Regions from separate parts of the Rossellomorea sp. H136 genome, predicted to be linked through region 2. Evidence: riboswitches for the same ligand, from Rfam matches in the RefSeq annotation. Region 2 holds a riboswitch; each other region holds the start of a gene.

Evidence for each region. Region 2 has a riboswitch for S-adenosylmethionine ahead of ACYH0O_RS21385 (homoserine dehydrogenase). Riboswitches for the same ligand answer to the same signal wherever they lie in the genome.
Region 1: another riboswitch for S-adenosylmethionine. It lies ahead of ACYH0O_RS23980 (sugar ABC transporter substrate-binding protein); the one in region 2 lies ahead of ACYH0O_RS21385 (homoserine dehydrogenase).
Region 3: another riboswitch for S-adenosylmethionine. It lies ahead of ACYH0O_RS09140 (2,3-diketo-5-methylthiopentyl-1-phosphate enolase); the one in region 2 lies ahead of ACYH0O_RS21385 (homoserine dehydrogenase).

Annotation. Positions count from the first base shown of each region.
Region 1 is NZ_CM166371.1:4,781,562-4,791,829, forward strand. Features, by position in the region: gene fsa (fructose-6-phosphate aldolase) at 181-822, opposite strand; gene fdaB (class IIb fructose-bisphosphate aldolase FdaB) at 999-1,859, opposite strand; gene ACYH0O_RS23960 (response regulator) at 2,040-2,402, opposite strand; gene ACYH0O_RS23965 (DUF2529 domain-containing protein) at 2,606-3,139, shown strand; gene ACYH0O_RS23970 (ABC transporter permease) at 3,421-4,410, opposite strand; gene ACYH0O_RS23975 (sugar ABC transporter ATP-binding protein) at 4,379-5,914, opposite strand; gene ACYH0O_RS23980 (sugar ABC transporter substrate-binding protein) at 5,931-7,016, opposite strand; SAM riboswitch class I at 7,112-7,218, opposite strand; gene ACYH0O_RS23985 (CTP synthase) at 7,419-9,023, opposite strand; gene rpoE (DNA-directed RNA polymerase subunit delta) at 9,517-10,086, opposite strand; gene ACYH0O_RS23995 (hypothetical protein) at 10,247-10,268, opposite strand, start outside.
Region 2 is NZ_CM166371.1:4,195,443-4,205,710, reverse strand. Features, by position in the region: gene ACYH0O_RS21400 (helix-turn-helix domain-containing protein) at 1-1,027, shown strand, start outside; gene ACYH0O_RS21395 (hypothetical protein) at 1,068-1,328, shown strand; gene ACYH0O_RS21390 (DUF2254 domain-containing protein) at 1,655-3,040, opposite strand; SAM riboswitch class I at 3,301-3,411, shown strand; gene ACYH0O_RS21385 (homoserine dehydrogenase) at 3,560-4,810, shown strand; gene ACYH0O_RS21380 (aspartate kinase) at 4,856-6,052, shown strand; gene ACYH0O_RS21375 (L,D-transpeptidase family protein) at 6,127-6,621, opposite strand; gene ACYH0O_RS21370 (spore coat protein) at 6,748-7,386, opposite strand; gene ACYH0O_RS21365 (LysE family transporter) at 7,518-8,147, shown strand; gene ACYH0O_RS21360 (YqcI/YcgG family protein) at 8,212-8,958, shown strand; partial or broken gene ACYH0O_RS21355 (amino acid permease) at 8,964-10,268, opposite strand, start outside.
Region 3 is NZ_CM166371.1:1,807,241-1,817,508, reverse strand. Features, by position in the region: gene ACYH0O_RS09185 (DUF2254 domain-containing protein) at 1-960, shown strand, start outside; gene ACYH0O_RS09180 (DUF6254 family protein) at 1,004-1,123, opposite strand; gene ACYH0O_RS09175 (YkvI family membrane protein) at 1,197-2,228, opposite strand; gene ACYH0O_RS09170 (M3 family oligoendopeptidase) at 2,368-4,062, opposite strand; gene ACYH0O_RS09165 (MarR family winged helix-turn-helix transcriptional regulator) at 4,239-4,697, opposite strand; gene ACYH0O_RS09160 (aspartyl-phosphate phosphatase Spo0E family protein) at 4,938-5,183, opposite strand; gene ACYH0O_RS09155 (1,2-dihydroxy-3-keto-5-methylthiopentene dioxygenase) at 5,399-5,911, opposite strand; gene ACYH0O_RS09150 (methylthioribulose 1-phosphate dehydratase) at 5,908-6,555, opposite strand; gene ACYH0O_RS09145 (2-hydroxy-3-keto-5-methylthiopentenyl-1-phosphate phosphatase) at 6,552-7,214, opposite strand; gene ACYH0O_RS09140 (2,3-diketo-5-methylthiopentyl-1-phosphate enolase) at 7,214-8,428, opposite strand; SAM riboswitch class I at 8,540-8,642, opposite strand; gene ACYH0O_RS09135 (aminotransferase class I/II-fold pyridoxal phosphate-dependent enzyme) at 8,693-9,877, opposite strand; gene ACYH0O_RS09130 (carbon-nitrogen family hydrolase) at 10,000-10,268, shown strand, end outside.

The sequences.
Region 1 (10,268 bases), 590 kb from region 2:
TCCACTGTTCATTGATGAGGAAGCCCCATTGGCTGTCAGACTCCGCACACCAAAAACAAAAAGGATTATTTTTCCAAAAGAAGACGTTCTAAGAAGTATTGTCTACTAGTTTATACATATTTCGTCAAAACATGTATAGAACTTACGAATTTTTTTCTCGTTGGACCAATTGACTTAAGTTTAGCGGTTGTTCCAATCATTCAGGAATGCATCGATTCCTTTATCCGTAAGGGGATGCTGGAACAATTGCTTCAATACTTTCAAAGGCACTGTCGCAATATGTGCCCCTCTTAAGGCAGCTTCTGTAATATGTTGTGGATGACGGGTCGATGCCGCAATGATTTCTGTTTCCAGGCCGTGAATCGCAAAGATTTCGGCGATTTTTGAAACAAGCTCAAGACCATCGTGGCCGATATCATCTAATCTTCCTAAAAAAGGCGAAACATACGTCGCACCAGCACGAGCCGCTAAAAGCGCCTGGTTCGCACTGAAAATCAGCGTCACATTTGTCTTAATTCCTTCTTTAGCAAAAGTAGATGTCGCTCTCAAGCCATCCGGCGTCATCGGAAGCTTAACCGTAATGTTAGGCGCGATCTTTGCAAGCTCCCTTCCCTCTTTGATCATTCCTTCAGCGTCTGTCGCGATAACTTCAGCGCTTACAGAACCTGGGACTAAATCTGTGATTTCTTTTAAACGATCTTCAAATGTTACATTTTTTTCTTTCGCTACAAGCGACGGATTCGTTGTGACTCCTGAAAGAATACCCCATTCAAATGCTTCTTGAATTTCACTCATGTTTGCTGTATCTATGAAAAACTTCATTTTCTCTACCCCATTTTCGACAAAATTTTCAATCATCTTCTAATGAACGGAAGGGACTGACCCAAAAAGGTATCAACCCTTTCCTGGTGCCAGTCCCATCCTACAGCTTCATTCTATTTCTACCACATTCGGAAAGCCTGTAATCTAACACAAAGGACTTTCCAAACATTACCTATTTATTTAGCTTGGTTAGAAGAACCAAATTCGCGCATTTTGCCAGCAACTGTCGCTTTGATCGCTTCACGGGCAGGACCCATGTATTTACGTGGATCATATACTTCTGTGTCAGCTGCAAGTACTTCACGTACCGCTTTAGCAGAAGCAATTTGGTTTTCAGTGTTTACGTTGATTTTAGCTGTTCCGTAAGAGATCGCTTTTTGGATGTCTTTTGTCGGAATTCCAGTACCACCGTGAAGTACTAGAGGTACTCCAGTCGCTGCACCGATTTCTTCCATTTCTTTGAATCCAAGATTCGGTTCACCTTTGTAAGGACCGTGAACAGAACCAAGTGCAGGAGCTAGTGTATCGATACCAGTACGCTCTACCAATTCTTGACACTCTTTAGGATCTGCATAAATAACGCCATCTGCTACTACGTCATCCTCTTGCCCACCAACAGTTCCAAGCTCAGCTTCAACAGAAACACCTTTAGAGTGGGCATATTCAACCACTTTAGAAGTGATTTCAATGTTTTCCTCGAAAGGACCGTGAGAAGCGTCGATCATGACAGAAGTGAAACCTGCATCGATTGCTTCTTTACATTTGTCATAGCTTGAACCATGGTCTAAGTGAATAGCCACAGGTACTGTGACGTTTAAGTCTTCCATAAGACCTTCAACCATTTTCACAACTGTTTTGAAGCCGCTCATGTAACGTGCTGCCCCTTCAGAAACACCAAGAATGACAGGTGATTTTTCTTCTTCAGCAGCTTGTAGGATCGCTTGAGTGAACTCAAGGTTATTCAGGTTGAATTGACCTACCGCATAGCTGTTTTCTTTTGCTTGAATTAGCATGTCTTTCATTGAAACTAAAGGCATAGTAATTTCCTCCTTTTATTCAGTCAGTGAACCATTCTAGTAGAAATGGCGGTGTTATTTATAGCACCATGTGACATTGTTTACAATTTCACTTGTATCATACCAAAACAGAATTGATTTTACCAACTGCAGAGGCGAATTGATAAAAATACTACTATTTTCACTATTCAAATAATACTATCAAGCTGGAATATATTGTTTCACAGCCTGCCTGATGTCGTCGATATCAAACGGTTTCGCAAAGTGAGTAAGCGCTCCCAGATCCTTTGCTTCCTGAATCATGTCCAGTTCCCCGTACGCAGTCATAATAATGACGCGGATATCTGCATCCTTCTGCTTCATTCTCTTCAAAATTTCGATCCCATCCATACCCGGAATTTTCATATCCAGCAAAACCAAATCAGGGGAATGCTGATCTACAATTTCAAGCGCCTGGATTCCGTTCGCTGCCTGAAATGTTTGGTAGCCTTCCTTTTGTAACACTTCATTTAATAGAATCCTAATACCAAATTGATCGTCTACAATAAGAATTTTCTCGTTCATCCGTCTCAATCCCCTTCGTATTAAAGTAAATTATGTATTACTGAGCTAAATAACCGACTAATAATTGTATATTTATTACTAATTCTCTTTTTACTGTAAAAAATCCTGCTTCTAATCAAGATTTTACTTAAGACCTTTTTCCCCTTTATAATAAGCGTTACGATGACAAATGTCGAAGCAAATATATAAGGAGAGTTTATTCCATGATAAAAATGTTCACGACACAGTTAACTGGACTGTTCAAACGCATTTATGATAAGCAGGAATTCGAAATCGAAGACGGTGCCCGCCTGCTGGCTCAAGCCGCCATCGGACAAGGAAATATCTATATTAAGGGCTACGGGGAAATGGAAGCTGTCACAGCCGAGGCCTTGTTTGGAGCTGAACCTCTTCCTTCCGCTAAAAGATACAATGGTTCCATCCCGCTGACGGAAGCTGATCGAGTATTAGTCGTCAGCCGTTTTTCAACTGATGAGGATGCCGTGGAGTTAGGGAAAAAACTGGCTGATGAAGGTGTCCCATTCGCGGCAGTCTCTGGGTTGGTAGAGGGTGAAGAGAATGAAGAGAATCTGGTGGACTTAGCCGATGTTCATTTAGATACGAAAGTGATCAAGGGCATGCTTCCAGGCGATGAGATCGGTGAGCGGGTGAGCTTTCCTTCCAGCATGGCGGCCCTTTATCTTTATTTTGCCCTTGGGTTTGTGATCCGTGAGATGTTGGAGGAGTTTGAGGAGTAGAAGATAGGCCCGTTCCTGGTTGGGGGACGGGTTTTTTAATGATATGTTCTGATAGACGCACTCCGCGAAAGTTGTCGTTCATTGTAGAACGATCGATATCTTGAAAATAAGGTTGATATAATGAAAGAACGGTTGATAAAACGATATGAAGGTTGATAAATTCCGATAACGGTCGATAACCTTTCCCATACACATTTCTACTGGATTCCATGTGGCACCAAAGGTTGATTTTCACAAAAAAAAGAGAGGCACCATTAAAAGGCCCTCTCCCCACAACAAATTCAAGCCCCACGCACCTTCCTGGCATGCACATACGTCACTGCCAATGCCAATACCAGTACGCTTCCTTTAATTATTTCAAATGCATAGTATGGTAGATTCATCATCGTCAATCCATTCAGGAGGACTCCTATCAAGGCTGCCCCAAAGAAGGTTCCGAGGATATTCGGTTTTCCTGCACCCAAGACGGAAAAGCCGACAAACACAGCGGCGACTGCTTCCATCAGGAGCGGGGCACCGGCATCCATCTGTCCTGATCCGACCCGGGCCGTGAACAGGATTCCTCCAATCGATGCGAATATACCTGAGAGAACGTAGGCAATCAATTTCACCCGCGTCACTCTGACACCTGATAAGCGAGACGCTTCCGCGTTACCTCCTGTCATGTACAAAACGCGTCCCCATCTCGTGAAATGCATGATTACATAGACGATACCGACCAACACGAGCATGATCCATACCGGTACCGGCAATCCAAGCCACTTTCCCTGGCCGATCCAGAGGAAGGCTTCGGAAAATTCCCCAGGTGCTGTCCCACCAGTTGTCATCGGCATATTATTGTAGATCGAGTATCCTTCTGTATACGTCCGATGGACACCTGAAATGATATACATGGCCCCTAGTGTAGCAAGCAAATCCGGAATTCCAAACTTCACGATCAATAGCGAATTGAATAACCCGACTCCCGCTCCCACCAACAATGGAACAAGGAGCACGATCCACAACGGAGCTTCATACCAGACCATCAAAGAAGCCGTCACAACGGTAGACAGGGAAACCGTTGAACCCACTGACAAGTCAAAGCCATCCACGACAAGGGTAAAGGTAACCCCGATGGCGACCAATGTGACGATGGAAATTGAGCGGAGAATGTCTGATAGATTTCCATATGTGAAGAAAAATGGGTTATATAAGCTGAAAAATATAAGAATTGCGGCCATCAACACGATGGCACCGTATTTAAATAGTAAGTCGAGTATCTTGCCTTTCATGCGCTTGGATCCCTCCTGAAGCATAAAACAATATGAGTTCTTGAGTTGCTTCTTCTTTTGTCAGTGCTTTGACGATCCGGCCATCATACATGACGAGAATCCGGTCCGAGATCGCCAGGATTTCTTGTATTTCACAGGAAAAGTAGAGAATGCCCTTCTCTTTTTCTGCAAGGGATTGAATCAGAGAGAAGATCTCCTTCTTCGCTCCCACGTCCACACCCTTCGTCGGTTCATCAAATAAAAACACCGAAGCTTCATCTGAAAGCCACTTTCCGATTGAAACCTTCTGTTGATTTCCCCCACTTAAAAAGTTCGCCTGGATTCCTTCATGAGCGGTTTTTATTCCCAGGGATCGGATTTTTTCACGGGCCAGCTCACGTTCTTTGCGTCCGTTGATCCATAACCAGTTGGAAACTTTTCTTAAAGAAGGGAAGCTAAGGTTGTGCTGCACGGATTCATGAATGAACAACCCTTCTTTTCGTCTTTCTTCAGGTATAAGTGCCAGACCATTTTGAACGGCATCCCGGGGAGAGTGAATTCTGAGCTTCTTCCCTTTCAGAAAATGGTCACCCGATTCTACCTGAGATGCTCCAAATAAGGCTTTGGCAAGCTCGGTTTTTCCCGCTCCCACAAGTCCTACCACTCCGACTACTTCACTTGCTTTTACGGATAAATGGATATCCTTTACCTTTTGTCCATCTCCCAGCCCTTTCACTTCGTAAAGTGTTTCACCAATTGGCAGCCTTCTTTTCTGAAACTCTTCTCTATATGTTCCTCCAAGCATGGCTTCAATGATTTTCTGGGAGGTGGTATAGTGGGTTTCGTACGTTCCAATGGTCTCTCCGTCTCTCATGACTGTAATGCGATCCGAAAGCTCAAATACTTCAGGGAGTCTGTGAGAGATGAAGATGATCCCTACTCTCTCTTTCTTTAAATCTTCTATGACACGGAATAATTTTTCCGTCTCAGATGAACTCAATGGTGCCGTTGGTTCATCTAAAATCAATATTTTCGCTTTTTGAAGCAGGCTCCTGGCAATGAGCACCAGCTGCTTTTCAGCGAGACTTAAATGTGACGCAGGCTGCCCGAGGGGGATTGCTTCTGCCCCGATGCGTCTGAGTGCCTCCAACGCTTCTTTCTTTAATGACTTCTTTGTAATAAAGAAGGAGCCTTTTTGTGAGAACCGATCAAGGACGATATTTTCCGCTACAGATAGTTCAGGGACAATGGCCGTGTCCACTTCCTGGTATACGCAATGAATGCCATGCTCCTTCGCTTCTTTCGGAGATTGATAGTCTCTTTTCTCAGAGTGAAGGATGATGTCTCCGCTGTCCTGCACATAGGCTCCTGATAAAATCTTCATCAGCGTGCTTTTACCTGCACCATTCGCCCCCAACAGAGCATGAACCTCTCCCTCTTTCACATCGAAGCTTGCAGTCTTTATGGCTTTCACTCCTGAGAAGGTTTTATTGATATCAATCATTTCTAACAGTGGAGACGTCATCTCTTCTAACTCCTTTCTATTCTGTGAACGATCCTTCAAGGTTTTTCAATTCATCTGTATAGCCTTGCTCACTTGCTCCCCAGCCATCTACATGCTCGTGTAATTGATCTGTCGTGATCGTTTCTTCAGGCAATGCTTCTTTCTCAATAAAGACCGGCTCAAGCTTTACTTTCTCAGGTGTATCTTGACCACCCAGCTTTTGATATAAGAAACGCACCTGCACGCGGCCGATATCTTTCGGGTCAACGGCTGCCGATGCCACCCACGGGCTTCCCTCTTTTTGAATGATTTGCAGGTCTTCATCACTCATGTCGATTCCATATACTTTGATTTCTTCTCTCCCTGCCGCTTCGATTGCCCGGACGGCGCCTTTCGCAAATTCATCCCAGGCAGCCCAGACAGCATCGATGTCACCTTTATTCGGGTACTGTTTCAGAATCGCCTCCATTTGTGCCTGTGTATCGAGTGCTGTATTTTGAGTAGCTGCTCCAAATGCTGCCACCTCTTTAATGTCGGGATTTCCCCCTAAAAACTCCTGATAGGCCACTTGGCGTCTTTCCATCGGTGCAAATCCCGCAACCCAAATCTTCACGATCTCACCCTTACCGCCAAGCTCATCTGAAAGCTTCGTCAAGGTTTGTTCAGCCATTTGCTGATCCCCCTGTTCGAGGACCGTCACCTCTTCTGCTGCAACATCCGCATCAAACACGACAACCGGTATGCTTTGTCCCTTCGCCTTTTCCACCCCTGATTGCAGTGCTTCTTTCGTCCCATGATCGATAAGGATCCCATCAAACTTTTGATTGATGGCCGCATCCAGGTTAGAAGACATTTTTGCCAAATCTCCTTCAGACGTAAATACTTGAACCTTTCCACCAAACTTCTCTACCTGCTCTTTGACACCTTCTATGTATTGAGCGGAAAATGTCCCTAAATTGATTTGCATAATTAGGGCAATCTTTTTATTGGCTAACGGATGATCAGACGTTGCTTCCTTCTTATCTCCACTGTCTGCGTCCGCCTCCTGGGATACCTTTGGCTGACAAGCCACTAAACTGAAAATAAGTGCGAGTAATACGAGTAATGATGTCGTTTTTTTCATCTTTCTTTTCTCCTCCCGAGGTGATATACCTCAATTTTTCAAATAAAAAAACCCCTTTTCCCAAGAGAAAAGAGGTTTATATATAAATAAACGTACTCTTATCACTCAGGAAATTCTTCCTGCAGGTTTTAGCACCTTTCCGTGTGTACGGTAGGTTGCCGGGCGTCATCGGGCCAGTCCCTCTGCCAACTCTTTATAAGAGATTATGAAATTTGGTATAGTTCGCTTTCGCTATAATCGATATATTAACGATATGTGGGAATATTGTCAATATTCTTTTTAGGAATTTTCTATAGAGGATTAAAGAAGAGTTGACAAAATTTTTCTTAATTTTTCTTAAATTACCCAATATAACAAAAAAACCGCCCTCCCAAACCAGGGAGAGCAGTTCCGAAAGAAATCTTATTTCTCACCATACGCAAGTGATGCTTCCACGAAGTCTCTGAATAGAGGCTGCGGACGTGTCGGGCGTGATGTGAATTCAGGGTGGAACTGAGATGCGACGAACCATGGGTGGTCGCTTAGCTCGATGATTTCCACAAGACGGCCATCAGGGCTTGTGCCTGAGAAGATGAAGCCGGCTTTTTCCATTTGCTCACGGTAGTGATTGTTGAATTCGAAGCGGTGGCGGTGACGCTCGTAAACCACTTCTCCATCATAGGCCGTATAGGCTTTTGAACCTTTCGTCAGCTTACATGGGTATAGTCCAAGGCGCAGTGTTCCACCAAGATCTTCGATGTCCTTTTGTTCCGGTAACAGGTCGATGACCGGGTATGGCGTTTCAGGATCCAACTCAGCAGAGTGAGCTCCTTCAAGACCGAGGACATTACGTGCATATTCTACAGATGCCAGCTGCATTCCAAGGCAGATTCCAAGGAAAGGAATCTTGTTTTCACGGGCATATTGAGTCGCAGCGATTTTCCCCTCTACTCCACGGTCACCGAAACCGCCTGGTACAAGGATTCCATCTACATCCGCCAGTTTTTCTGCTACGTTTGCGCTGTCGATCAGCTCAGAGTTCAACCATCTTACTTCAATGTCGCTATCGAAATGATAACCGGCATGACGAAGGGCTTCCACAACTGAGATATATGCATCCTGCAACTCTACATATTTCCCTACCAGGGCGATTCTTGTTTTACGAGACAGGTTTTTCACGCGATCAACGAGTTCATTCCACTCGGTCATGTCTGCTTCGTGGCAGTTAAGTTTCAAGTGCTGACATGTGATTTCATCAAGCTTTTGATCCTGAAGCGCAAGTGGTACAGAGTAAAGCGTGTCTGCATCCATTGCTTCGATGACAGCATTTTTATCAATATCACAGAATAACGCGATTTTGTCTTTCATGTCTTGAGTCATTGGCATTTCTGTACGCACGACGATGACATTTGGCTGGATACCTAGACTGCGAAGCTCTTTTACGCTATGCTGAGTCGGTTTTGTTTTCATTTCACCCGCTGCTTTGATGTAAGGTACAAGAGTACAGTGGATGTACATCACGTTGTCACGGCCTACATCGCTCTTGATCTGGCGAATCGCTTCAAGGAATGGTAGAGATTCGATATCCCCGACCGTTCCACCGATTTCCGTGATCACGACATCTGAATTCGTCTCGCGTCCAGCGCGGTATACGCGTTCTTTGATTTCGTTGGTGATGTGTGGGATAACTTGTACAGTACCACCAAGATAATCACCGCGACGCTCTTTTTTCAGTACAGTTGAATAGATTTTACCCGTTGTCACAGAGCTATATTTCGTCAGATTAATGTCAACGAAACGCTCATAGTGACCTAAGTCAAGATCCGTTTCCGCACCATCATCTGTTACGAATACTTCACCATGCTGATAGGGACTCATCGTTCCCGGATCCACGTTGATGTATGGATCGAACTTCTGGATCGTGACACTCACTCCACGGTTTTTCAATAGTCTTCCAAGGGACGCTGCTGTGATCCCTTTCCCTAGTGACGACACTACGCCGCCTGTTACGAAAATATACTTAGTCATGTATATGTCCCCCTTCAAAGTAAGTTTGGTTCAAAAAAAGTAGAGGGTGTCTATTGTAGGTATGTCATGAATTTATCTTGTTCAAAGAAGGACAAGTCCATTCTCTTAATATAAATTCATCTGCATAATCCAGTTAAAAGACAGCCTCTTATTATCAATATACATAAAAATGTAAGGGGTCTTAAAGAATCGATCCGCCACACATAAAGGAATAGACAATACCCTGTTACGGCAAAGCTTTCTTCTTATAAAATAAAAAAAGCCCCACTTACAAAACATGTAAGGGGAGCATTGTATACATAATTCGTCCTTTTTTAAGGAGCCCAAATAAAATACTACCTTCCTCAAAGAAAGAAGTCAAGTATAGAATGATGAGGGAATTTTCAATCAATAGCATCACTCGGTGCACAAGGTTCAAGACCATAAAAAAACCTATCAAAAAGGCAAAAAGCGCTTTTTGATAGGTGCGTCTGATGTTTAACTGAGGTGAAGATTACTTATCGTCCTTTTCCTCATCAAGATCTTCTTCTTCTTCTTCTTCTTCTTCGTCTTCATCGAATTCATCGATTTCAAGTTCTTCCTCGTCTTCATCGATGTCCAGATCTTCATCTGCATCGTCGTCAACGGCATCTACATCGTCATCATCTGTCAGATCATCGTCATCGTCCGTGTCATCAAGATCATCATAATCAAGATCTTCATCGTCCAGGTCATCGAAATCTTCAAGATCTAAATCTTCATCGTCTTTTTTCTTCGCTTTTTTCTTTTTGCTGGATTTCATCGTTGGAACGGTTTCTTCCTCGATTTGATCCACCGGATACCATTCTCTTAATCCCCAACTGTTATCGCCCATCGCAATAAAACGTCCCTCGACATTAAGGTCCGTGTAGAATTGAAGTAAGCGGCTGCGAACCTCTTTTTCAGAGATTTCAAGCAAACCTTTAATTTCTTTGACTACGTCTTCGAAAGGCATCGCTTTCTTTTTCTCTGTTAAAATCTCATGTGCCAACTCAATGAATGATGTTTGACGTAATTCTTCTTTGGATAACTGCTTAAGACTCAATTAACGCACTTCCTTTCTCTATTTCAGACTCTACTAAGTAGAGTAAAAAAGGGCAAAATTTCTCCATTATCAATTTTAACCATATTCATCATTATAAACAATAGAAAAGACTTTATGCTATACCTATCTGGTTTTTCTTGCATTTTTTTCACAACTGGCGTCAGGAGGGTCTGCTGCTTTCC
Region 2 (10,268 bases):
ACAATTAGATTTGGAATTGTGGCATGATGTCATGATCAAGCAGGTAAATGGAAAGATCGAATTATTGAAGGAGACCATCGAACAAAATCCCTTAATCAAAATTGAAACCTTGAATGGCACCTTTAAGCTACTGAAAGCAAGGTACTTTATTATGAAAGGGGAGATAAAAGAAGCTGCATTCTACTTAAGCCAGTTTTCTAATAAGCGTCTTTCCTTCCATATGTTCGATTATGATTTTCAGTTATACTATCATATAAAAGGCATGTATGAGCTTGCAAAAGGAAATCCACAAACAGCCATAAAGTATTTGGAGAAAATAGATCGAGATATTTATTCCAATCCTGAATCCTACTATCATATGTCAGTTGGCTATCATGATCTTGGGCAGCATGACAAGTCACTGCGCTATAGTCAGCTTGCTCTGAATTATTTCAAAGAAACGTTTAATTTTACAAGGTGCGTAGATGCTGCTACGATTCAATTGGTAGCGGAAGGCAGAAGCGAAGGGAAGATTCTTGCCTCGTTAGTAGAAAAATATGACGAGCTGATCCAACATTGTGATAATCTTCATGATCATAGAAGAAAAGCCGTTCTTCACCTGAATTTAGGGAATCTTTATCGAGAAGTAATGGATGATAAAAAGGCAAGAGATGCATTTCACATAGCCTATGGATTATTGAAGCATGATTCCTATAATGAAATGTATGTAAACAGCCTTTTTGGTTATATTGATAGTTCCATGAATGTGGACGGTTCCGCAAATAAAGAAAAATATGCAAGTTTAATAGAAGAGGGACAGGCATCTGTGAAAGATGAAAATTCCTACATGGAAACTTTCTTTACGATGCTTGAGATCAGGGTGCAAGAGGGAGAGGAAGCACATTATCAATATATTGAGAATGTCATCATCCCTCTATTGAAGGAAAAAGGGCAATACGTTCAGTGCAACTATTATATTCAAAAACTCTACATTCATTATCGAATGGATGGGAGAGAGGCAAAAGGAAAAGAATGCGTTTTAAGCTAACGGTTAATGACATGAAATTACATAGTAAAGGAGAGGTTTGATGGAAAACCCGGATCGTTTAATATCATCATTTGATGAGGTGACATTAAGTGATTATAAAATGCCCATCATCTGTATTTATTCCAGCCCGAAAGATTATCAAGGCATGTTTGTAGCAAGGCTATTTGATGTCAATCAACCGACTCATTATATTTTAATGAGACCTACATTAGAAACAATCAGAAGTGAAATTCCCGAACGTTTCTCGCTAGTACCGAAAACGCAAGGGGAAGATTCCAGTATCGTCGAAACGTGGATTTAATTCCTAGTAAAAAAGAGGCTGGGACAAAAGTTTTTTATCCTAAGTCAAACCCGAACAAACCTGCTTCTTAATGTGCAGGTTTGTTCGGGTTTATTATTTATTTTCGAATCATTTGATTTTAGCTGTTTCCAGCGGTTGATTGGAGTGCAAGACGAAGACTCCTGCGGGAAAGTAGCTTATGTGAGACCCCGCAGGCTTGCCGAGGAGGCTCACGGGCTACCCGCGGAAAGCGTAGTCTTGCACGGAAATCATTAGCGGTATGAAGAACCTACACTTCTATTGTTCGTCTTTTTATCGTGGTTTTTTAGTTTTGTCCCAGCCTAATTTTACGTATTTTCATTGACAGAAGGATAGAATTTACTTTCGATTTTCTTATATTCCTTAAGGTTTTCAGTGAGACGTGCCAGCTTATGAACTTCTTGAAGAAGAAAGGTTTTATCTAATTCATATATGACCTCCCTTTCAATATGATCAATGGTATTACAGGCAAATTCCCAGATGTCCCTGTGTTTGGATGGCTGGATGGATTCTGCAATGAGCGCCAGTGCCCGCACAATGTCAGTAATGATTAAATGATTGTCTTTAGCATAATGGCGGATATAGCCGAACCCGCGATACAGGTAATAATCAAATGCTTCGGACTGAAGTATGACTCGGACTCTTCCTTCCTGGTCAATCAAATATGGAGTGAAGGATAAGTGATCTTCTACAGTCAGCATAAGGTCAGCCATTTGATCAATCGTATTAGAGGCCGTTTTGGGATCATCATTACCGAGAGCTTTGATTGCAACTTCAGCCAGCTTGTGAATCCCCATTTGCAGGTCCTGGATTTCGGTCTCTTTATGCCCCATTTCAATGAAAGTGAGATAGAAACCATCCGAAATATCGTTGGTCTCAGGTCCCCAAATACTCATGATTTCATTTCCGGCCAATATATAATCTCCAACTTTGTAATGAAGCTGAATGATGAGGTTATCCTGCATAGCCCGTTCGATCATTCCATGGAAATCGATTAACTGAATATATCCCGATTCCCTTGCCTGTAAGTGAATGATGTTCTCCTTCTCATGTTCCATAAGGTCGCCATTTTCTGTTGTTCGATGGGTTTCTAAATCATTTTTTAACGTCTGGTTTATCATCACTTCAGAAACCTGCTTCATATTGTACGTAATATTGTGTACCTGCATCCAGGTAGAAGCATGGTTAATGAAGAAGATGAATGTGACAGCAGTAAGGAATGCAAGTCCGATCGTCATGATCGGGGCGGCAACAAAAAGTTCTTCCTTTGAATCTCCTATAAAAAGAAAGAGGAGCAGTACATATACAAAACTGCCATTAAAAATTCCGAGGGCATGCTGTGTGTGATTGTCCGAAATGAAGTCCAGGAGCATCCTGGGGGAAAATTGACCACTGAACATCGTGAGTACAACAAGCAGTGAATTCAAGGTGAAAGCACTGAGCGTCAGGATAGCCCCGATGAGTGTACTGACAAGCATGCGTGTAACAGATGCATTCATACTTAAGAAATCGAATGTATACTGCGAGATGTCAGCATACAGATCTAAATAGAGGGTGAGTGCTACAAGCAGCATGGAAAAACAAATATAAAAGAACGGCATATACCATATGGTCAGCCGAATCTCACGCATTCTCTGCCGTTTGGACATGACCATATATTTTCTGATGGATAAGGGTAGCATTTTTTTTAGCATAATAGATCCGGTTCCTTTCAAATAAAGGGATATGGAATAGTTTTCCCCGGCAGAACATGTTAAAACGTCTCTTTGCTAATTAGATTGATAAACTCCTAGACAGGGTTCAAACTTAAGTAAACCGATAGGGAATGAAGCTATCTGTAACATTAGAAAGAATTTTTTAAAAATACTAAAAATAGTATTGACGAGGGAATAAATCCCCTTTATAATCCAATTCATACTCAAATAGCAAGTAATACCAAAACGAAACATTATATCTCTTATCAAGAGCGGCGGAGGGATAGGCCCGATGAAGCCCGGCAACCTACAGGATCACACTGTAAAGGTGCCAATTCCTACAGATTCTATACGGATCTGGAAGATAAGGGGAGGAGCATGATCATTCAGCCCTCTTCTTAAAAGAAGAGGGCTTTTCTGTATACCCTCTTTCTTTTCCGCTCACATCCCTCAAGTGGATCTTCAAATGGAATGAATCAATTTTACGTATAAAGTGAAAATTCGATAAAAGGAGGCTGAATGATGTCAACGATTAATGTGGCACTTCTGGGGTTCGGAACGGTAGGGCAAGGGGTCTGTGAAGCAATCGATACTCATCAGGACAGATTGAAGGAAATACTAGGTAAAGAGGTAAAGATAAAGGCGATACTTATTAAAGATCCCACAAAAGAGCGAAGTATTGAATCATCCATTACCGTCACAACGGATTTCCAAGAAATCCTGGATATCCCGGACCTACACGTGATCTTTGAAGCGATCGTGGGGGAAGAGCCTAGCTATACGTATTTAACCGAAGCCATTGAGAAGGGAGTTCATATCGTCACGGCCAATAAAGAGATGTTTGCCAAATATGGTCCTGAGCTATTGGAGAAGGCGAAAAGGAAGGGTGTATCGGTCGGATTTGAAGCGACGACAGCAGGAGGAATCCCGGTGATCGGCAGTATCAGGCAGCTTCTGAAGGTGAATGAGATCAGACAAATTCAAGGAATTCTTAATGGGACGTCCAACTTCATCTTATCTCAAATGAGAAAAAGAGGTCTTGCCTTTGATACAGCCTTAAAGATTTCTCAGGAGAAGGGATACGCTGAAGCCGATCCGACAAATGACATCGAAGGCCATGATGCGTTCTATAAATTGCTAATTTTAAGTCAAACAGCATTTGGCAGACAGCCCGATTGGAAGAGTATTCGACGTAAGGGGATATCCCACCTGACTGCAGAGTGGCTCCAGGCAGCGGAATCCTTTCGATTACGGTTTAAACACGTAGGTTCTCTCTGTCGGGATTCAGTCGACCATATCAAGGGAGAAGTAGAGCCCATCCTTGTCCATGACACCCATCCTTTTTACGGTGTGGAGGATGTGGAAAATGCTATATCCCTTAAGGGGAGTCTTGTAGGAAGGATTACCCTGCTTGGTCCGGGAGCTGGAAAATTGCCTACAGGCAGCGCCATGGTAGAGGATTTTCTGTCGTTGATAGAGAGAAAGTATACCAGCTCTGGTGAAAGTACCGTGAATGCGGGAGAGGTTCTTGATAAGAGCAGTAACCAGTGGGTCTTAAGAATCCGTGAAAATGATGATTATCAAAACTGGATCCCGTCGTTCATCTTAAAGGATCGTATTCAACTGGGCGATAACTTGTACGTATTTGTTGAAGGCTCGAAAGACACACTGGAATCGCTCCTTCGCACACATGACCAGATTCAAGCAGTTCCTATTTTAAAAGAAATTCCGTTGGAGAATGAAGTGAAAACTGGTGTTGCTGTTTCTTAGAAGTAATCTTTTATAAATAAGGTCTGAAGGAAAGTAGGGGTATCATTGAGTATGATCGTTCAAAAGTTTGGTGGAACCTCTGTTGGTTCTACAGATCGAATCAAGCGCATGGTCTTTCATGTCATGAAGGAAAGAGAAAAAGGCCATGATGTTGTCGTAGTGGTATCAGCAATGAATAAAACGACTGATACACTCGTAAGATTGGCAGGGGAACTCTCTGCAGAGCCAAGTAAGAGAGAGATGGATATGCTCTTAAGTACCGGGGAGCAGGTGACGATCTCCCTTTTGACAATGGCCCTGCAGCATAAGGGGCTGGAAGCCGTATCCCTGACAGGCAGACAAGCGGGAATTCAAACCGATGGAGTATTTGGGAATGCCAAGATTGCCTCGATCAATACCGATCGGATTAAATCTGAGTTATCAAAGGGACGAATCGTCGTGGTAGCCGGTTTTCAAGGAATTACGGATAAAGGAGAGGTGACTACATTAGGGAGGGGCGGTTCCGATACGACGGCAGCTGCTCTTGCTGCCGCTTTAAAAGCGGATAGGTGTGATATTTATACGGATGTAGATGGGGTGTATACGGCGGATCCGCGAATCGTTCCCCGGGCAGCGAAAATTGACACCCTCTCCTATGATGAGATGCTGCGTTTAGCCACCATGGGAGCTGGTGTCCTGCATCCGAGAGCGATTAAACATGCGAGAGAACATTATGTACCGCTTGTGGTTTGTTCCAGTTTGACCGAGGGGCGTGGGACCGTCATTAGTGGAAGAACACAGAGAAATGCCCCTATTGTGGGAGTAGCCTACCAGAGTGATATCTCTGTTCTGACAATCATTGACTGTAATGGTGGAGAGTCACTGATTCTTTATGATCTCGATTCCCATCATATTGAAACAGAAATCATTAAATACGAGGAAAACCTTGTTCTCATCGTTAAAGATCAGGATTTTCATGAAGTGAAAAGAATTGTTGGACAATATAATCAGGCATACTCTCATATTGAGGAAAGAGAGGACCTATCTAAGGTTTCCGTGATCGGTCGGATCAACTCATCACATGAGGTGAGAGAAAAGGTCACCAACGTTTTTCATGACTACCATATTGCAAAGGCATCCATTTGGGAATCCCCGGTAGGATTAAGTGCACTGGTTGATAGATGTGATGTAGAAAAAGCGGCCAGAGTCCTTCATATGCACTTCGGTTTGGACTATGTAGAATCAAGGAGAGCTGTTTTGTAGGGAGGCCAAACATTCTGTCTATAAGTAGGTTTCAATTATAAAAAGTGTATAGGGACTCCTATACACTTTTTCAGCTATGGACTAATCAAAACAGGTGTACCGATTGGAACGAGTCCCGCTAACTCCTCAACGTCTTTGTTATACATTCGTATACATCCCCTCGACACGGCATTTCCAATCGAGCTTGGGTCATTGGTTCCATGAATCCCATAACTTTCTTTCGATAAACTCATCCACATCGTTCCAAAGGGTCCGCCGGGATTTGGTGCTTTGTTAATGATGATGAATTCCCCAATGGGAGTTTCAAAGAGTACTCTCCCCACTGCAATGGGGTACTGCTTGATTTGAACCCCATCCTTGAACAAACGCAGCCACCGGTTGTTAACAGAAACCTGAATACGGTAAGGGTTATTGGTTGTATCCGGAATCCCAGGTATCGTAATCGTTTGACCTGGATAGATCACATTCGGATCAATACCGGGATTGGCATTAAGTATGGCAGGTAACGGGGTTCTGTAATCTCTTGAAATTTGACTAAGTGTTTCTCCCATCTTGACTGTGTGAATCAGCTCAAACACCTCCCAATTTCACTCTCCCTCTATCCTATGTGCGTGAGAGAAAGTCGTTCAAGAAGATGAGTAAGTGAAAAAGCCTGCGCCTCTTAAATGAAAGAGGAGACAGGCATCCATCCAACGTTATTGAGGCATGTTTTGTTGTGGAACGGTTGTATAACTTTGGAGCATAAGGGTCATATCCTGGTCGTTTAATTGAGGAACCTGATAATAGCCGTGTTTATTTTGATAGAGGAAAATCTCATAGCTCATTTCAATGAAATTCGGGACGCTGTCAGCTACGACACGGCGTAAGACAGGGTTTGTCATCTCAAGGGCTGTCATGGCAAGAAGCATAGCCAATGATTTAGTTTGTCCCAGCATATAAGCGGATAAGCCTTTATCGGAAAGGTCGTTGACCGATTGATTCGGTTTTTTAGGTGCTCCGGGCTTGATACCGTATGTGGTGGTATTGGTTTGAGTCATTTTGTATTGCTGGGTCGGAACGATAGGGTCATGCCCTGTCGAAAAGCTGCCGACGATCGTATTATATATAGTTGTGACGAATGTTGACTGGCGCTTAAGTATACTTTTAAGTTCAGGATCCTGAATATGCTGATCATACATTTGATACTGATCGAGCATGCTGATGATCCCTGCTATGATCTCATGGGCATCAAAGAGCTCATGTCCCCCATGGTTTTTACTTTGAGTGTTCATCATATTCGGTGGCATCTGATTTCCAGGTGATGTCATATTCGATTGTTGTCCTTGATTTTGCATCTGTTTTTTCCTCCTTGAAAATAGCATCGATAATTAGAATATCCTTATTAAGCACAATTATGTATTTCGGTTTAATACTTGGCAGCCTGTCCGAATACACTAGGAAGAAGTTAATTTGAAGGTGGTAGAAGATGAGTATTTTCATAAGCTATATCATTTTGGGATTATCGCTTTCTGCACCTATGGGACCGATAAATGCCGCTCAATTGGACAAGGGGATCCGCTTCGGCTTTTTCCATGCCTGGCTTGTAGGGGTAGGGGGGATGGTAGCGGACGGGATCTTTATGCTTCTTATTTATTTCGGAGTTTCTCAATTTATTGATACACCGGTCATTAAATTGTTCTTGTGGGCATTCGGGTTCATTGTATTGACGTATACAGGGATTGAAAGCATCCTGAAATCGGGATCCATTACAAAGCCCTCTCATCAAACTCTGAATGAAACGAAAGGAAAAGCTTTTCGCACAGGATTCTTTATGGCCATTTCCAATCCATTAAGCATTCTGTTTTGGCTTGGTATCTATGGGTCTATATTAGCTCATACTTCCGGTTCCTATGAAGCTGGACAGCTCTTCCTGTATAGCATGGGGATCTTTCTTGGAATCACCCTTTGGGATCTAACGATGGCCGGTGTGGCTACTGGTGCAAGGAAACTGGTCAGTCCCATGATCTTGCGGGTCATCTCCATTATTTCCGGTCTCATTTTGATGGGGTTTGGAATCTCCTTCGGTGTCCAGGCCTGTCGATTAATATTCGGCTAGACAGACACCCACTAAGTTCCTTCCTAATAGGATAAATGTGTACTATTTAGGAGGGAACGGCTATATGTTATGGTCTAAAAGTTTGATCGATCAACAAGGCGAGGAACTCACCCCATGGCAACAAGCAGCCTACGCCCATTTCTCGTCTGTCATGTGCGAAGTAGAACACCCTTACCCATGTGTACCTGGAAAACAAGGCTTTCAGACGGATACATTACGCTTTGGATTTGCAGAAGATCCAAGAAAACAAGCAGCTTCTGAAAAACTTGCCTGCTTACTCAAACAATATGGTGAAATCTCAAGGGATACAGGGAAATATGCATCTCTTGTTGTCTTTTTTAATTCAGAGGAGATAGTGGCTGATAATCAATCGATTGATTCTTATCAGGAAATATTTTGGGGTTTATTGAATAAGATTCATGAATTGGATGAATCACCTTGGCCGGAAGATATCGCGAAGGATCCCCATCATCATACCTGGGAGTTTTGTTTTGACGGGGAGCCTTACTTTGCCTTCTGTGCAACACCTGCCCATACCATGCGGAAAAGCCGTTATTTTCCTTATTTTCTTGTAGCCTTCCAGCCCAGGTGGGTGTTCGATGAAATCAACTCTTCCACTGCATTTGGCCAGAAATTAAAGAAAGTGATACGGAAGCGGCTCATTGAGTATGATGAGGCAGACCCCCACCCAAGCCTTAAATGGTATGGTCAGGAAGACAACTATGAGTGGAAACAGTATTATCTTAGTGATGATGATTCGTCTCTATCGAAATGCCCATTCTTAAATATGCAAACGAAAATCAAGAGTTAAAGCGTTCAGGCTTCAGCTCTTTTTTCTTTTATTATTGTCACAATCGCAATCAGCACAATGAAGCCGATGCTTACAAAATATCCAATGCGACTTACATGATCAAGAAGTGTGCCGCTGATCGCCAATAAAATGAGGATGAGTGCAAAAGTTGTTTGGAAACGGTCCCACCAACCGGTGCTCATCAGCTTGTGATAGGAAGCAAGGATAAAGATCCATGTGTAAAGAAGCATGAGACCCGCTGCTGTAGTGATATACTCGAATAATTTATCCGGCAGTAGCATGGCGATCATAATTGAAGCAGCGACAAAAAGGGTGGTGAGTCCGAATGCAGGGAGGGGCACATTCCATTTCCCTTTTTTGGCAAAAGCTTTAGGAGCATCCCCTTCTTCTGCCAATGCCACCAGCATCGTCGTGACTGCATATAAGGAAGCGACCATGGTGGAGAACCCCGCAATAATCAGAATAGCGTTGAATACATGGGGGACCCAGGGAAGGTCATATTGTTTAAGGGCGGTTAGAAATGGACTTTCATCCGGATTGATCCTGCCTGCGGGTACGAGCTTTAATACTAGATAAAAGGATAAAAGGTAAAGGATGGTCAAGATAAGAAGCATGATATTCCCTGACTTTGGTGCATCCTTCGGGTCTTTAAGCTCCTGAGCCATCAGTCCCATCACTTCAATTCCCCCGAATCCATAAAAGGCAAAAAGAAGTGCGAGCCACAACCCCTTTCCATTTTGTGGCAGTATCTCTGTTAATGGAGATTGAAGCGTGTGGGCATTAGTACCGGTTCCTAACCACCCGAACATGGCGGCAGTAGAGATGATGACAAACATCACGATGGCTGCTACTTTCATGATTCCAAATAGATTCTCCATCTGTTCCACTTTCTGCACGCCCATCAAAATGACAAGTAATCCAATACCCGCAAATCCGGCAGTGAGCATCCACAGGGGGACGGCAGGAAACCAGAATTGGGCAAAAAGAGCAAGAGCTTAGCTGACTCCCCATAATGAGCATTTCTGCCGACCAATAGACCCATCCGATACTGAACCCTGCCCATGTTCCGTAAGCCTGCTTTGCATAAGTACGGAAGGACCCCTTTTCAGGATGGTGGGCCGTTAATTTTGCAAGGGCTTGAAACACCATCCATGTTCCAATTCCGGCCATTAAATAAGCAATCATAACAGAGGAACCCGCCTTTTGAATGGGGATCGCTGATCCTAGAAAGTAACCTGTTCCAATGATACAGCCCACCCCGATTAAAGAAAGCTGCCACCATGTAAGATTAGTTTGATTCGTGCATTTAC
Region 3 (10,268 bases), 2.4 Mb from region 2:
GGCATAGTGGCGATTATTTGTTTATTTGTTTTCGTCTACTTTGTTCATCATGTTTCCAATTGGGTGAAGGTAAGTAATTTAATACATAATATAACAATCAAAACGAATCAAAAAATCGATAATAGTTATTTATATAGAAAGAATGCCATTAATGAACAGCCTTCAAATTTTAATGAGACGCTCTTTGACGATACGGAGCCCATTATGGTATATAGTGAGCAATCGGGGTACTTACAACAGATTAATATTGAAGGAATGATCAATAAAGCTGCTAAGGATGATGCAGTTATCCGCATGGTGAAAACACCTGGTGAATACTTACTTGAAGGAACCCCTGTCATGACAGCATGGACGACGAATAAAGAAATAAATGTAGAAGATTACTTGGAATTCCTCGTACTTGGGCCTGATAAAGAGCCCATGGAAGACATTGAACTCGGGATAAGAAAGCTGGTTGAAATAGCCTTGAGAGCCATTTCCCCCGCCATTAATGACCCGAATACGGCAAAAAACTGCATAGAAGAAATCGGGATCATTCTATCGAAGCTTGCTAAACACAAGCTTCCAAGCTCATATTTATCAGATGAAGAAAACAAAGTGCGAATCATATTGGAACAGCCGACCTTTGTAGATTATTTATACCGAAGCTTTTACCAGTTAAGGCATTATGGGAAGCAAGATATATCCATAATTGCAGAAATTCTGCGTTCACTGAGAATGATAGGGGAAAACAATAGCGAAGAAACGAAGCGCATGGTCTGGACGTTTAAAGACTATATTCTGGAAGGAATCGACTATGACAGCCTCCAAAACCTCGACATGCAGTACATCATGAGACATCTTGATGAACTGGCTGCATCTTCCGGACAACCGAATTGGGATAAGGATGAAGTGAGAAATAAATATTTCCCCGAACAATATAAGACAAGCGACTCTTACCATCATCAGAAAGAAGAGTAATTGGAGCCAAACAAAAACGGATGCCCGAAGCATCCGTTTTTTCTTATTCTTTTCCTTTTTTTCCTTCTGAAAGCTCCTTGAAGGATGATACTTTGCCATGAGGATGCTGTTCCTGTTTTCTTACATTCCACTGTCTTTCTTTTTCGTGTTTTGATTGCGTCATGGTCGCCACTCCTTTTTTCATTTGTCTCTATTAACATGAGCAGCAGACCCGCATTTTACTCTCACATTGATGATTATTTATTGGGTTTCATCCAAAGAAGGATGATGAATAATAAGCTCATATACCCAAAGAGCGGGTATAAATAGGACAAAAGTTCACTGTATTCAAAAAAGCTTAACGAATAGATCATCAGAAAGATACCCGTAAAGGTCAGTAACGAAGAGCCCTTCCAATAATTCGTTAATTGTTTCTCCAGACCAAATACTCCCCCGATCACGGAAGTGAAAATTTCACCATAAATGATGATGATATAAATAATATAAAAGCCGGCTACAAAGGATTTCATCACCACAGCCATTGGAATTTGGTATTGTGTCACATCCGGGATCATGACTAAGGTAATATGACTGGAAATAAGTATCATTGTAAGGAAAAAACCGCCTAGATATCCTCCATACTTAATGGTCTCCCGGTCTTTCACTTCGCCGGCAACGGGAACGAGTACAGCTTGAGCCATGGCCAGATTAAAGGCCACGTATGAAAAAGGTGCTACTACGGATTTCCATCCATCCTCAGCATGAGGTATCAAAAGAAATGCGTCTAAAAATGCAGCGTTTCTTACAGAATAAACCATCAAGAAAAGATTAAAGACAATCATAAGAGGAACAACGAACGTATTGACTGCAAAAAGCCCTTTGATCCCAACCATCATCGTAATGAAACCAAGTCCGATCGTCAGCAGTATCCCTAATTGCTTTGGTAGCAAAAGCTGCTCTTGAAATACAGCCCCCGCTCCTGAAAGCATTACCGCTGAAACCCCGATCAGCATAATCATCATGACGATATTCATAAACTTAGAAAACCATTTTCCAAATAGATATTCATTAAATTCTTCAAAGGACTTTGCTTTAATATCATGGGACTTCAGCATAATCTTCGTTCCCATTGTAATAAATAAGTACCCGCTTAATAAAATCGCAATAAACCCAACAAAGCCAAACCGGGTGAAAAACTCTACAATTTCCCTTCCTGTTGCAAATCCGGCTCCGATAACGGTACCAACATAAACGGCAGCTATTTGAAAAGACCCAGCTAATTTTTTCATCCCATCACCTCTGACAACCTTCTACTTCACCTTATGTACAAGCACGGAAAATCAGAAGCAAAAGAACATAATTCTTCCGGAATTGTAGCAGAACCCAAACAAAAGAGGCAGCCATAAAAAATGCGGCTGCCCTTTTACTTTATAATGATTGATCATCAATTCCATTTAACCATTGTCTTATCGGTTCAATGACTTCCTCAACAGTCCCCTCCTGGAATGGAGAGTCGAGTTTGGCTGCTTTTACAAGCCCTGTGAATGAAAGGCTTCCCCCGAGTTTACAAAGGGCAATATAGTCATTCCACGCTTCTTCACGATTAAGATTCATTTTCTTCCAGAATTGGAATGCACAAATTTGAGCCAATGTGTAATCGATATAATAGAATGGAGAATTATAAATATGGGATTGGCGCTGCCAGAATCCCCCATTTTCTAAATACGAAATATGGTCGTAGTCCTTATGGGGAAGGTATTCCTTTTCAATTTTTCTCCATGCGGCATTCCGTTCAGAAGGGGAAGCTTCAGGGTTCTCATACACAAAATGCTGGAACTCATCAACAGCCACACCGTAGGGAAGAAATTGAAGTGCTTCACTTAAATGTGAAAATTGATATTTGTCTGTATCCTCCTCGAAGAAATAATTCATCCATGGCCACGTGAAGAACTCCATGCTCATTGAATGAATTTCACACGCTTCATACGTTGGCCAAATATATTCAGGGATATCGAACCCTCTGCTGGAGTATACCTGGAACGCATGACCTGCTTCATGGGTCAAAACATCGATATCCCCTGAGGTCCCATTGAAGTTCGAGAAAATGTATGGAGACTCATGGTTTGCAATATACGTACAGTAACCGCCTCCAGCTTTTCCTTTCTTCGCTTCCAGATCCATGAGATCATGTTCAATCATGAAATCAAAGAAATCCTTTGTTTCCTGAGACAGTTCTTCGTACATCTTTTTGCCATTATCAATGATCCACTGAGGACCTCCCTTAGGAACCGCGTTTCCGGAAATGAACTTAAAGCCTTCGTCATAAAATTTCATCGAACCTATCCCAATGCGCTTTCCTTGTCTTTCTTTAAGTTCAGTAGCCAGAGGAACGATATGTTTCTTCACTTGATCGCGGAAAACCTTTACCATATCAGGCGTATAATCTGTTCTCGTCATGCGATAGTAACCTAGTTCAACAAAGTCCTTATACCCTAAAGTAGTAGCAATCGTGTGACGCACCTTGACTAACTCATCAAATAGACGATCCAATTCTTCTTGATTCTCTTCAAAGAAGGCAACGGTCGCTTGAGCAGCCTCTCTTCTTGTTTCCCGATTGATAGATTGTGTGAATGGGCCCATCTGAGCCAAAGTTCTTTCTTCCCCTTCAAATGGAATCTTTGCAGACGCCATCAGCTTTGTATATTGGGAAGATAACTTATTTTCCTTCTGTAATAGAGTCACGATGTCAGGAGAAAAAGTCTTCATTTCGCTTTCTGCGAGAGCGAATAGCTGCTTTCCCCACTTTTCTTCTAATTCTTTACGATAAGGAGAATTTACGAGTTCCTTGTAATATTCCGTCACCATCCCGTGAACCTCAGGCATCATTTCATCGATATGATCCTGCTCTTTTTTGTAAAACTCATCATTGGTATCGATTGAATGCCGGATATAGCAAATATTTTGCATGGTATCGATGGTCAAGCGTATATCATTTAGTTCCTTCATGGCCTCCACCTGATTTTGAACATTGGACGCAGACTTGAATTTTTCAAGTAATTGTTGGAAAACAGGTTTAATCTCTTCTAAACTGGGCCTTTCATATGTAAACTGATCAAACTTCATACTATTGCCTCCTCATAATATAATCCCGATTATAGTTATTCGACTTACGATAGAAAATCTCCTGTTTATTGTAATATCGAATTTCAGGAATTAGAAATAATGGAAACGATATGGAAGAGACGTGCTTTAAGACAAAATAAAAGCCCCGTCTCGTGAAAGACGGGGCAAAGGGAGACTCAATACGACAAGTCTTTAATCGATAATCCTAATTTCTTCAGCATTTCTATCGTTTCTTTCTTCTCATCATGAGAAAGAGCTGACATCAGTTCATGAATACGATTTTCGTGATTGGGGAATATCTCATCAATTAACTTTCTGCCGCTTTCTGTTATTTGAGCATATGTGACCCGACGGTCCTTAGGACAAGCATTGCGCTTTAGGTAGCCCTTTTGTTCAAGCTTATCCACCACGTACGTTATGCTGCCGGAAGCTAATAGAATCTTTCCGCCAATTTGTTGCAAAGGCTGATCTCCCTTATGATAAAGAAGCTCCAGGACGGCAAATTCAGTAGGGTTTAAACCGTTCTCCTGAATGTTTTTATTTATCTCTTCATTTAAGGCTTTGAAAGCTCTTGACAAGACAATGAAAAGCTTTAATGATTGTTTCGTATCCTGAGGTTCATTCATGGCATTCATTCCTTTAAAAATTAAATATCTCAGTTTCAAAATATTATACAAATAAAAGCTGTTATTGTCAAACATGATAGACTCCTCAGTATTTAATAAACGAAGGACGGTTTGCATATTGCGCACCGTCCTTCGTTTATCAAATAACGACAAATTAAGTTGATTGTTTTGGTATTCGTGTGGATATTGTCGGAGATTTGTTTTCTCTGGTAAACCTTTAATGATGAGGGAAGATCTTGATGAATAGTCTCAAGAAGCAGTTCGTTTTAATAAGTTCTTAATGTATTGCCCAAATTCGTTTGATGTTTCTTGGAGGGTTAATGATACGATCTTATTTGTGCACTTTTCATAGTCGTTCAAAAGCTGATCTAATTGCTGACTGCATTTGACTGTCTCCGCTGCACATAATCCTAAACTCTCTCCCAACCCAATCATTTCTGAACGTTTTTGATTAATTCTCATTAATAACCACTTCTGTTTTAGTAGACGACCCATTTCTAATAAACTCCTTTTTAGCTCCTAGCCTTTATTAAGTTAAATCGTTACTTGAGCATTATCGCAAGTATTATTAGAAAAGTAAATAGATTCGCAAAACAAGACAAAATAACTAGTAATGTTTCTAAATTAGACATTTTCCGCCAAATATCTCCCCTAATAAAAACAAAAGGATAGACAATCGATTCTACTCTTTGTCTATCCTGAAAAATATATTAATAGATTGGTACCCAGCCCTCCTGTGTGACGAATATGCGGACGGCAACTACTTGCTTGTCTTCACTTAATGTGAAATAATGGCGGATGTTTTCAGGGACTGAAATTAAGTCACCCGGGTTTAGATGCACTTCAAAGAAATCACCATCACTCCCTTGAATGACAAATACACCATGGCCGTTTACAATAAAACGGACTTCATCATCTGTGTGATGATGCTCCTGTTGGAAATTCTTTAAAAGCTCTTCAAGATTTGGTGTGCGTTCGGACAGGGAGATCACATCCCAAGCCTGATATCCTCTTCGCTCTGAAATGTCTTCAATCTCCTCTTTAAAAGTAGACAGGATTTCCGCTTTATCATCTTCGGTTAAAGCGTATTGGTTCCTTAGACCTTCGACCAGCTTTTCGATATTCCAATGCTCATATATGACTCCTTGTTCGCTTAAATACTTCACTACTTCTTCCTGATTATCAATGACTTGATTTTTCCCTTGGATTTTAATTGTCGTCATATTCTGACTCCTCCTTTAGTAATTGGCCTCGTATTCGTTAAAGATAAAAGAGTGAGTTGATATTGAAATAAAAACTCACAAGCTTCCAATAGTTTCTTAGCTTCAAAACCGGTTCTCCCCCATACCGTTATTCCGTGGTTGCGAATGAGCACCGCCCCTTTGTCTGCTTTAATAAACGACTTAAACTCCCCGGCAAGCGTCGGGATATGTGCATGATTACGAATAATTGGAATGGATAAAGAATCATCTTCCTCCCATTTATCCCACGCTTTAATTAATTCTTGGTTTCTAAATGTGACGATACCTTCATCTCCATACAGTTCACTGATTACATTATTTGCCACAGTATGGACGTGTAAGCTGCATCCTGCTGAGCTTTCTGTGAAAACATTACTGTGCAGCAATGTTTCGGCCGATGGTCGTGCAGGAGTATCCTGGGTAGCCTCACCACGAGCATTTACAAGCAAGAAATCTTCATCGGTTTGCTTCTTTTTATCCTTTCCACTTGCCGTAACCAGGAAAGTAACTGGTGAAGAACTCACTCGTATCGCAAGGTTCCCGCTCGTTCCCATAAACCAATCCCTCTCTGCCAGTTCCCTTTTGATAACAGCGAGCTCTTCCCATTGAGATTGATAGGAATTCATATTTTCACTCCTTTTTCAATGACGTCCATGCAATCGTGAAAGGATTCAAACGGATGATAGGGGATTCTTTTTTCTTCGCATGTATGTGCCAAATAGTCTCTGGCGATCACAGTATCTCCAAGCTTTGCCATTTCAATATCTGTGACAGAATCCCCTATCACAACGACCTCAGTATCTTCTGTTAAAGACAACCTCCTCAAGATGGAAGGCTTGCAGCATCCACAACCTTTACTTTCACAGTGATCATCGCATGGATGTGGCCAATGAATCCCTATGGATGAGTCGTTAAAGCTTGCTTCATTACAATAAATCCCATTAAAAGGCCCATAATCTTTTAGTAAGGGACGAACAAAAAAGTCCATTCCACCGCTAACGATATACAAAGGAATCTCATGTTCCTTTGTATAATCTACAAATTCCTTAAACCCTTTACGTATGACTGCTGTGTCTAATAGATACTGAACCATTACCTCTTTCTGTGATGAAGGAATAAGTGAGAACAGCTTGCTCACTCCTTCTTTAATGGACAATGACTGATTTAAGATGTCGTCTTTAATAGGTTCCCATTCTGGAGGAGCAAAGTTTTTCATCAATGAGATGATATTATCGGTTTCTGTAACCGTTCCATCAAAATCACAGAAAATGATCGGACGCGTCATTATACCTTTACCTCCTCTCCCCATTGGGATAGTGCTTTACGAAGCTCATCATGGGTATCTGCTGCATCTGAGAGAGACTCACCCCTTAAAACTGCTTCAATTGCTTGGACGAATGCCTTTCCTCCTCCAATTGCCCCATCTGGATGACCATGGATGCCACCACCTGCATTAATGACACAATCTAAACCAAAATCCTTCACTAAAAGGGGCACAAGCGCAGGATGAATGCCTGCTGACGGTACGGGCAATGCTCTTCTTAAATGATCGTCATCCTTCGTTAACTCATGGCTTACGGATATAGCTTTGCTCTTCTCTAATGCGACACTTCCGTATGGAGATGGAAATAAAGAAAAATCAGCTCCGGCCATTCGTAGGAATTTCCCTAACCATAAAGAATAGCTCACACCATATGCAGGAGATGAAGCAACAGCACCTGCGAATGCAGGATGTGCCATAATCGGCAATCCGATCTCAGGGTCCTCCCTCAACTCTTGAAGAACATCCAGGCCGTAAGAAAATACATTGAATAAAAGGGCATGGGCTCCAAGTTCACGTGCTTTTCTTGCTTTATCACGTAATTCTGAAGTCCTTCCTGTAAGGTTTACTGCATACAACGTTTTCTTACCTGTCTCTTCAAACAGCTCCTGTAACACTCTTTTCCCTATATTGATCCTCTCAGTGAAAGGTGTCAGTGGATTATCAAAGAGAATCTCATCGTCTTTTACTACATCAACTCCCCCAAGTGCCTGGGCCTTTAATTGAGTTTCAAGGTAGTTAAGATCCCTGCCGATCACGCCTTTAAAGATGCTCATTAACAGGGGTCTTTCTTGTACACCTGCTAGCTCCCTGATTCCTTCTATTCCAAACCGTGGACCAGGATAGGCTTTTTTCAAGTCACTGGAAAACTCTATATCTACTAATTTCACTTCACCATCAAGGGACAGCTTGCCGAATACCGTAGCAAGGATGGCTGGAATATCATTTGAATAATTATGACCGGGATAGCCAATTTCCACCTTGCCTCTCGGGCCATCTTTGCCTTCCCACTCTTTCACGGAAACGACTCTCCCCTTGTATTTGCGCAATTGGTCCTGTTCCAGGAGCGGTAAGTCCGTCCATGAACCGACCGTCAATCCCAGGGCGATCCCCTCTGCCTTTTTGTCAAATGATCCACTATTTCCTTTTATTTCATATGTGGCTATCACTTCACTCATTGTTGTCCTGCCTCCTTTTGAAATTGCTATTCTTAGCCGCAAGTTGATTTCATAAGCCTGGGCAAGCAAAAAACCTCTTCCAAATAAGAAGAGGTTTGATAAAGTCACTCTTTCTTATCTGTCAGCTTTATTGCTGCAAGAATTAGCACCGTGCTTGAATAAGTCGGTTGCCGGGCTTCATAGGGCTGGTCCCTCCGCCTGCTCTTGATAAGAATTTCATTATTCATTATTTCAGTTGGATTATTGCACCAATTATAACTTCTGTCAATCCCTTTTATGGAATAATTCTAAATTTTCTATACGCGAAACCGCTTCTCTTATCCGCTGGTTTGAGGTTAAGAGCCCTACACGTACATACCCTTCTCCGAATTCTCCAAAGCCTACACCCGGGGCTACAGCAACTTTGATTTTTTCAAGTAAATAAGTAGAGAACTCTACAGATGTGAAGCCCTCAGGTACTTTTAGCCAGGCGAAGAAGGAGCCTTGTGGAGCTTTTACATCCCACCCTATTTCCTGAAGTCCGGAGATTAATAGTTTTCTTCTTTCTTCGTATGTTGAAACCAGTGCATGCACACATTCCTGGGAACTTAAAAGCGCTGTGGTAGCCGCTTCCTGAATGGCTCCGAACAGACTCACATATAAGTGATCTTGAAGGAGGTTAATCGCTTCAATGACACTTTTATTCCCTACTGCAAACCCCACTCTCCAGCCAGCCATATTATACGTTTTCGATAATGTATAAATCTCAATCCCCACATCCCTTGCTCCATCTGTTTCCAAGAAGCTTATGGGCTTATTTCCATCAAACCCTATAGCTCCATAGGCAAAATCATGTACAACACAAATATCATGCTGATTGGCAAGAGTGACTGTTTCTTCAAAGAATGATTTTGTGGCGATCGCTCCAGTAGGGTTATTAGGGTAGTTCAGAAACATTAGCTTCGCATTTTCCAGCTCGTTACGGGAGCGTTCACTATAATCGGGAAGAAATCCATTCTCCTCTCGTAGAGGCATTTTTATCATTTGTGCTTCTGCCAATGCTACCCCTGATAAATAATCGGGGTAACCGGGATCGGGCACCATTACCCCATCACCAGGATTCAATAAACATTGAGGGATTTCAACTAACCCGGCCTTTCCTCCGAACAGCACAGCTACCTCTGTTTCCGGATCTAATTGCACACCATATTCACGCAGGTAGAAAGTAGCAATCGCCTCTTTAAAGGACGATAAACCGCGAAATGGAGGATACTTATGATTGGACGGGGAAGCTGCTGCTTCTGTCAGTTTTTCCACAATATGTGAAGGAGTAGGTTGATCCGGATTTCCCTGGCCCAAATTAATGACATCATGTCCCTCTTTGACCACAGCATTCACTGTTTTAGCGAGGGAAGCAAAAAATTGTTCAGGTAATAAATCTAATCGCTTTGCTTTACTAAAGGTTTTCATACACTCACCCACTACATTTTTTTGAAAATTAATTACTTTCAAATTCTAGTCACAAATGATATAACGGAAAGTAAAGAATGTAAAGGAATAAATTCCAAAAAGTCCTTAATGAGGTGAACGAAATGATTCAAAAGATAGGTCTTGCACAGATGGATATTGTGTTCGGACATCCCGAAGAAAACAAGAAAAAAGTAGAACAATGGGTTGAAAAAGCAAGTGACGACGGCTGTAATACTGTTGTGCTCCCTGAGCTGTGGACGACTGGATATGACCTTACAAGAATGGATGAAATCGCTGATGAAGGAGCAAAAGACTCTATCTCCTTCCTGTCTGCCCTATCAAAGAAATATTCTATTCACATTGTAGGTGGTTCTGTTGCGCAGAAAACGCA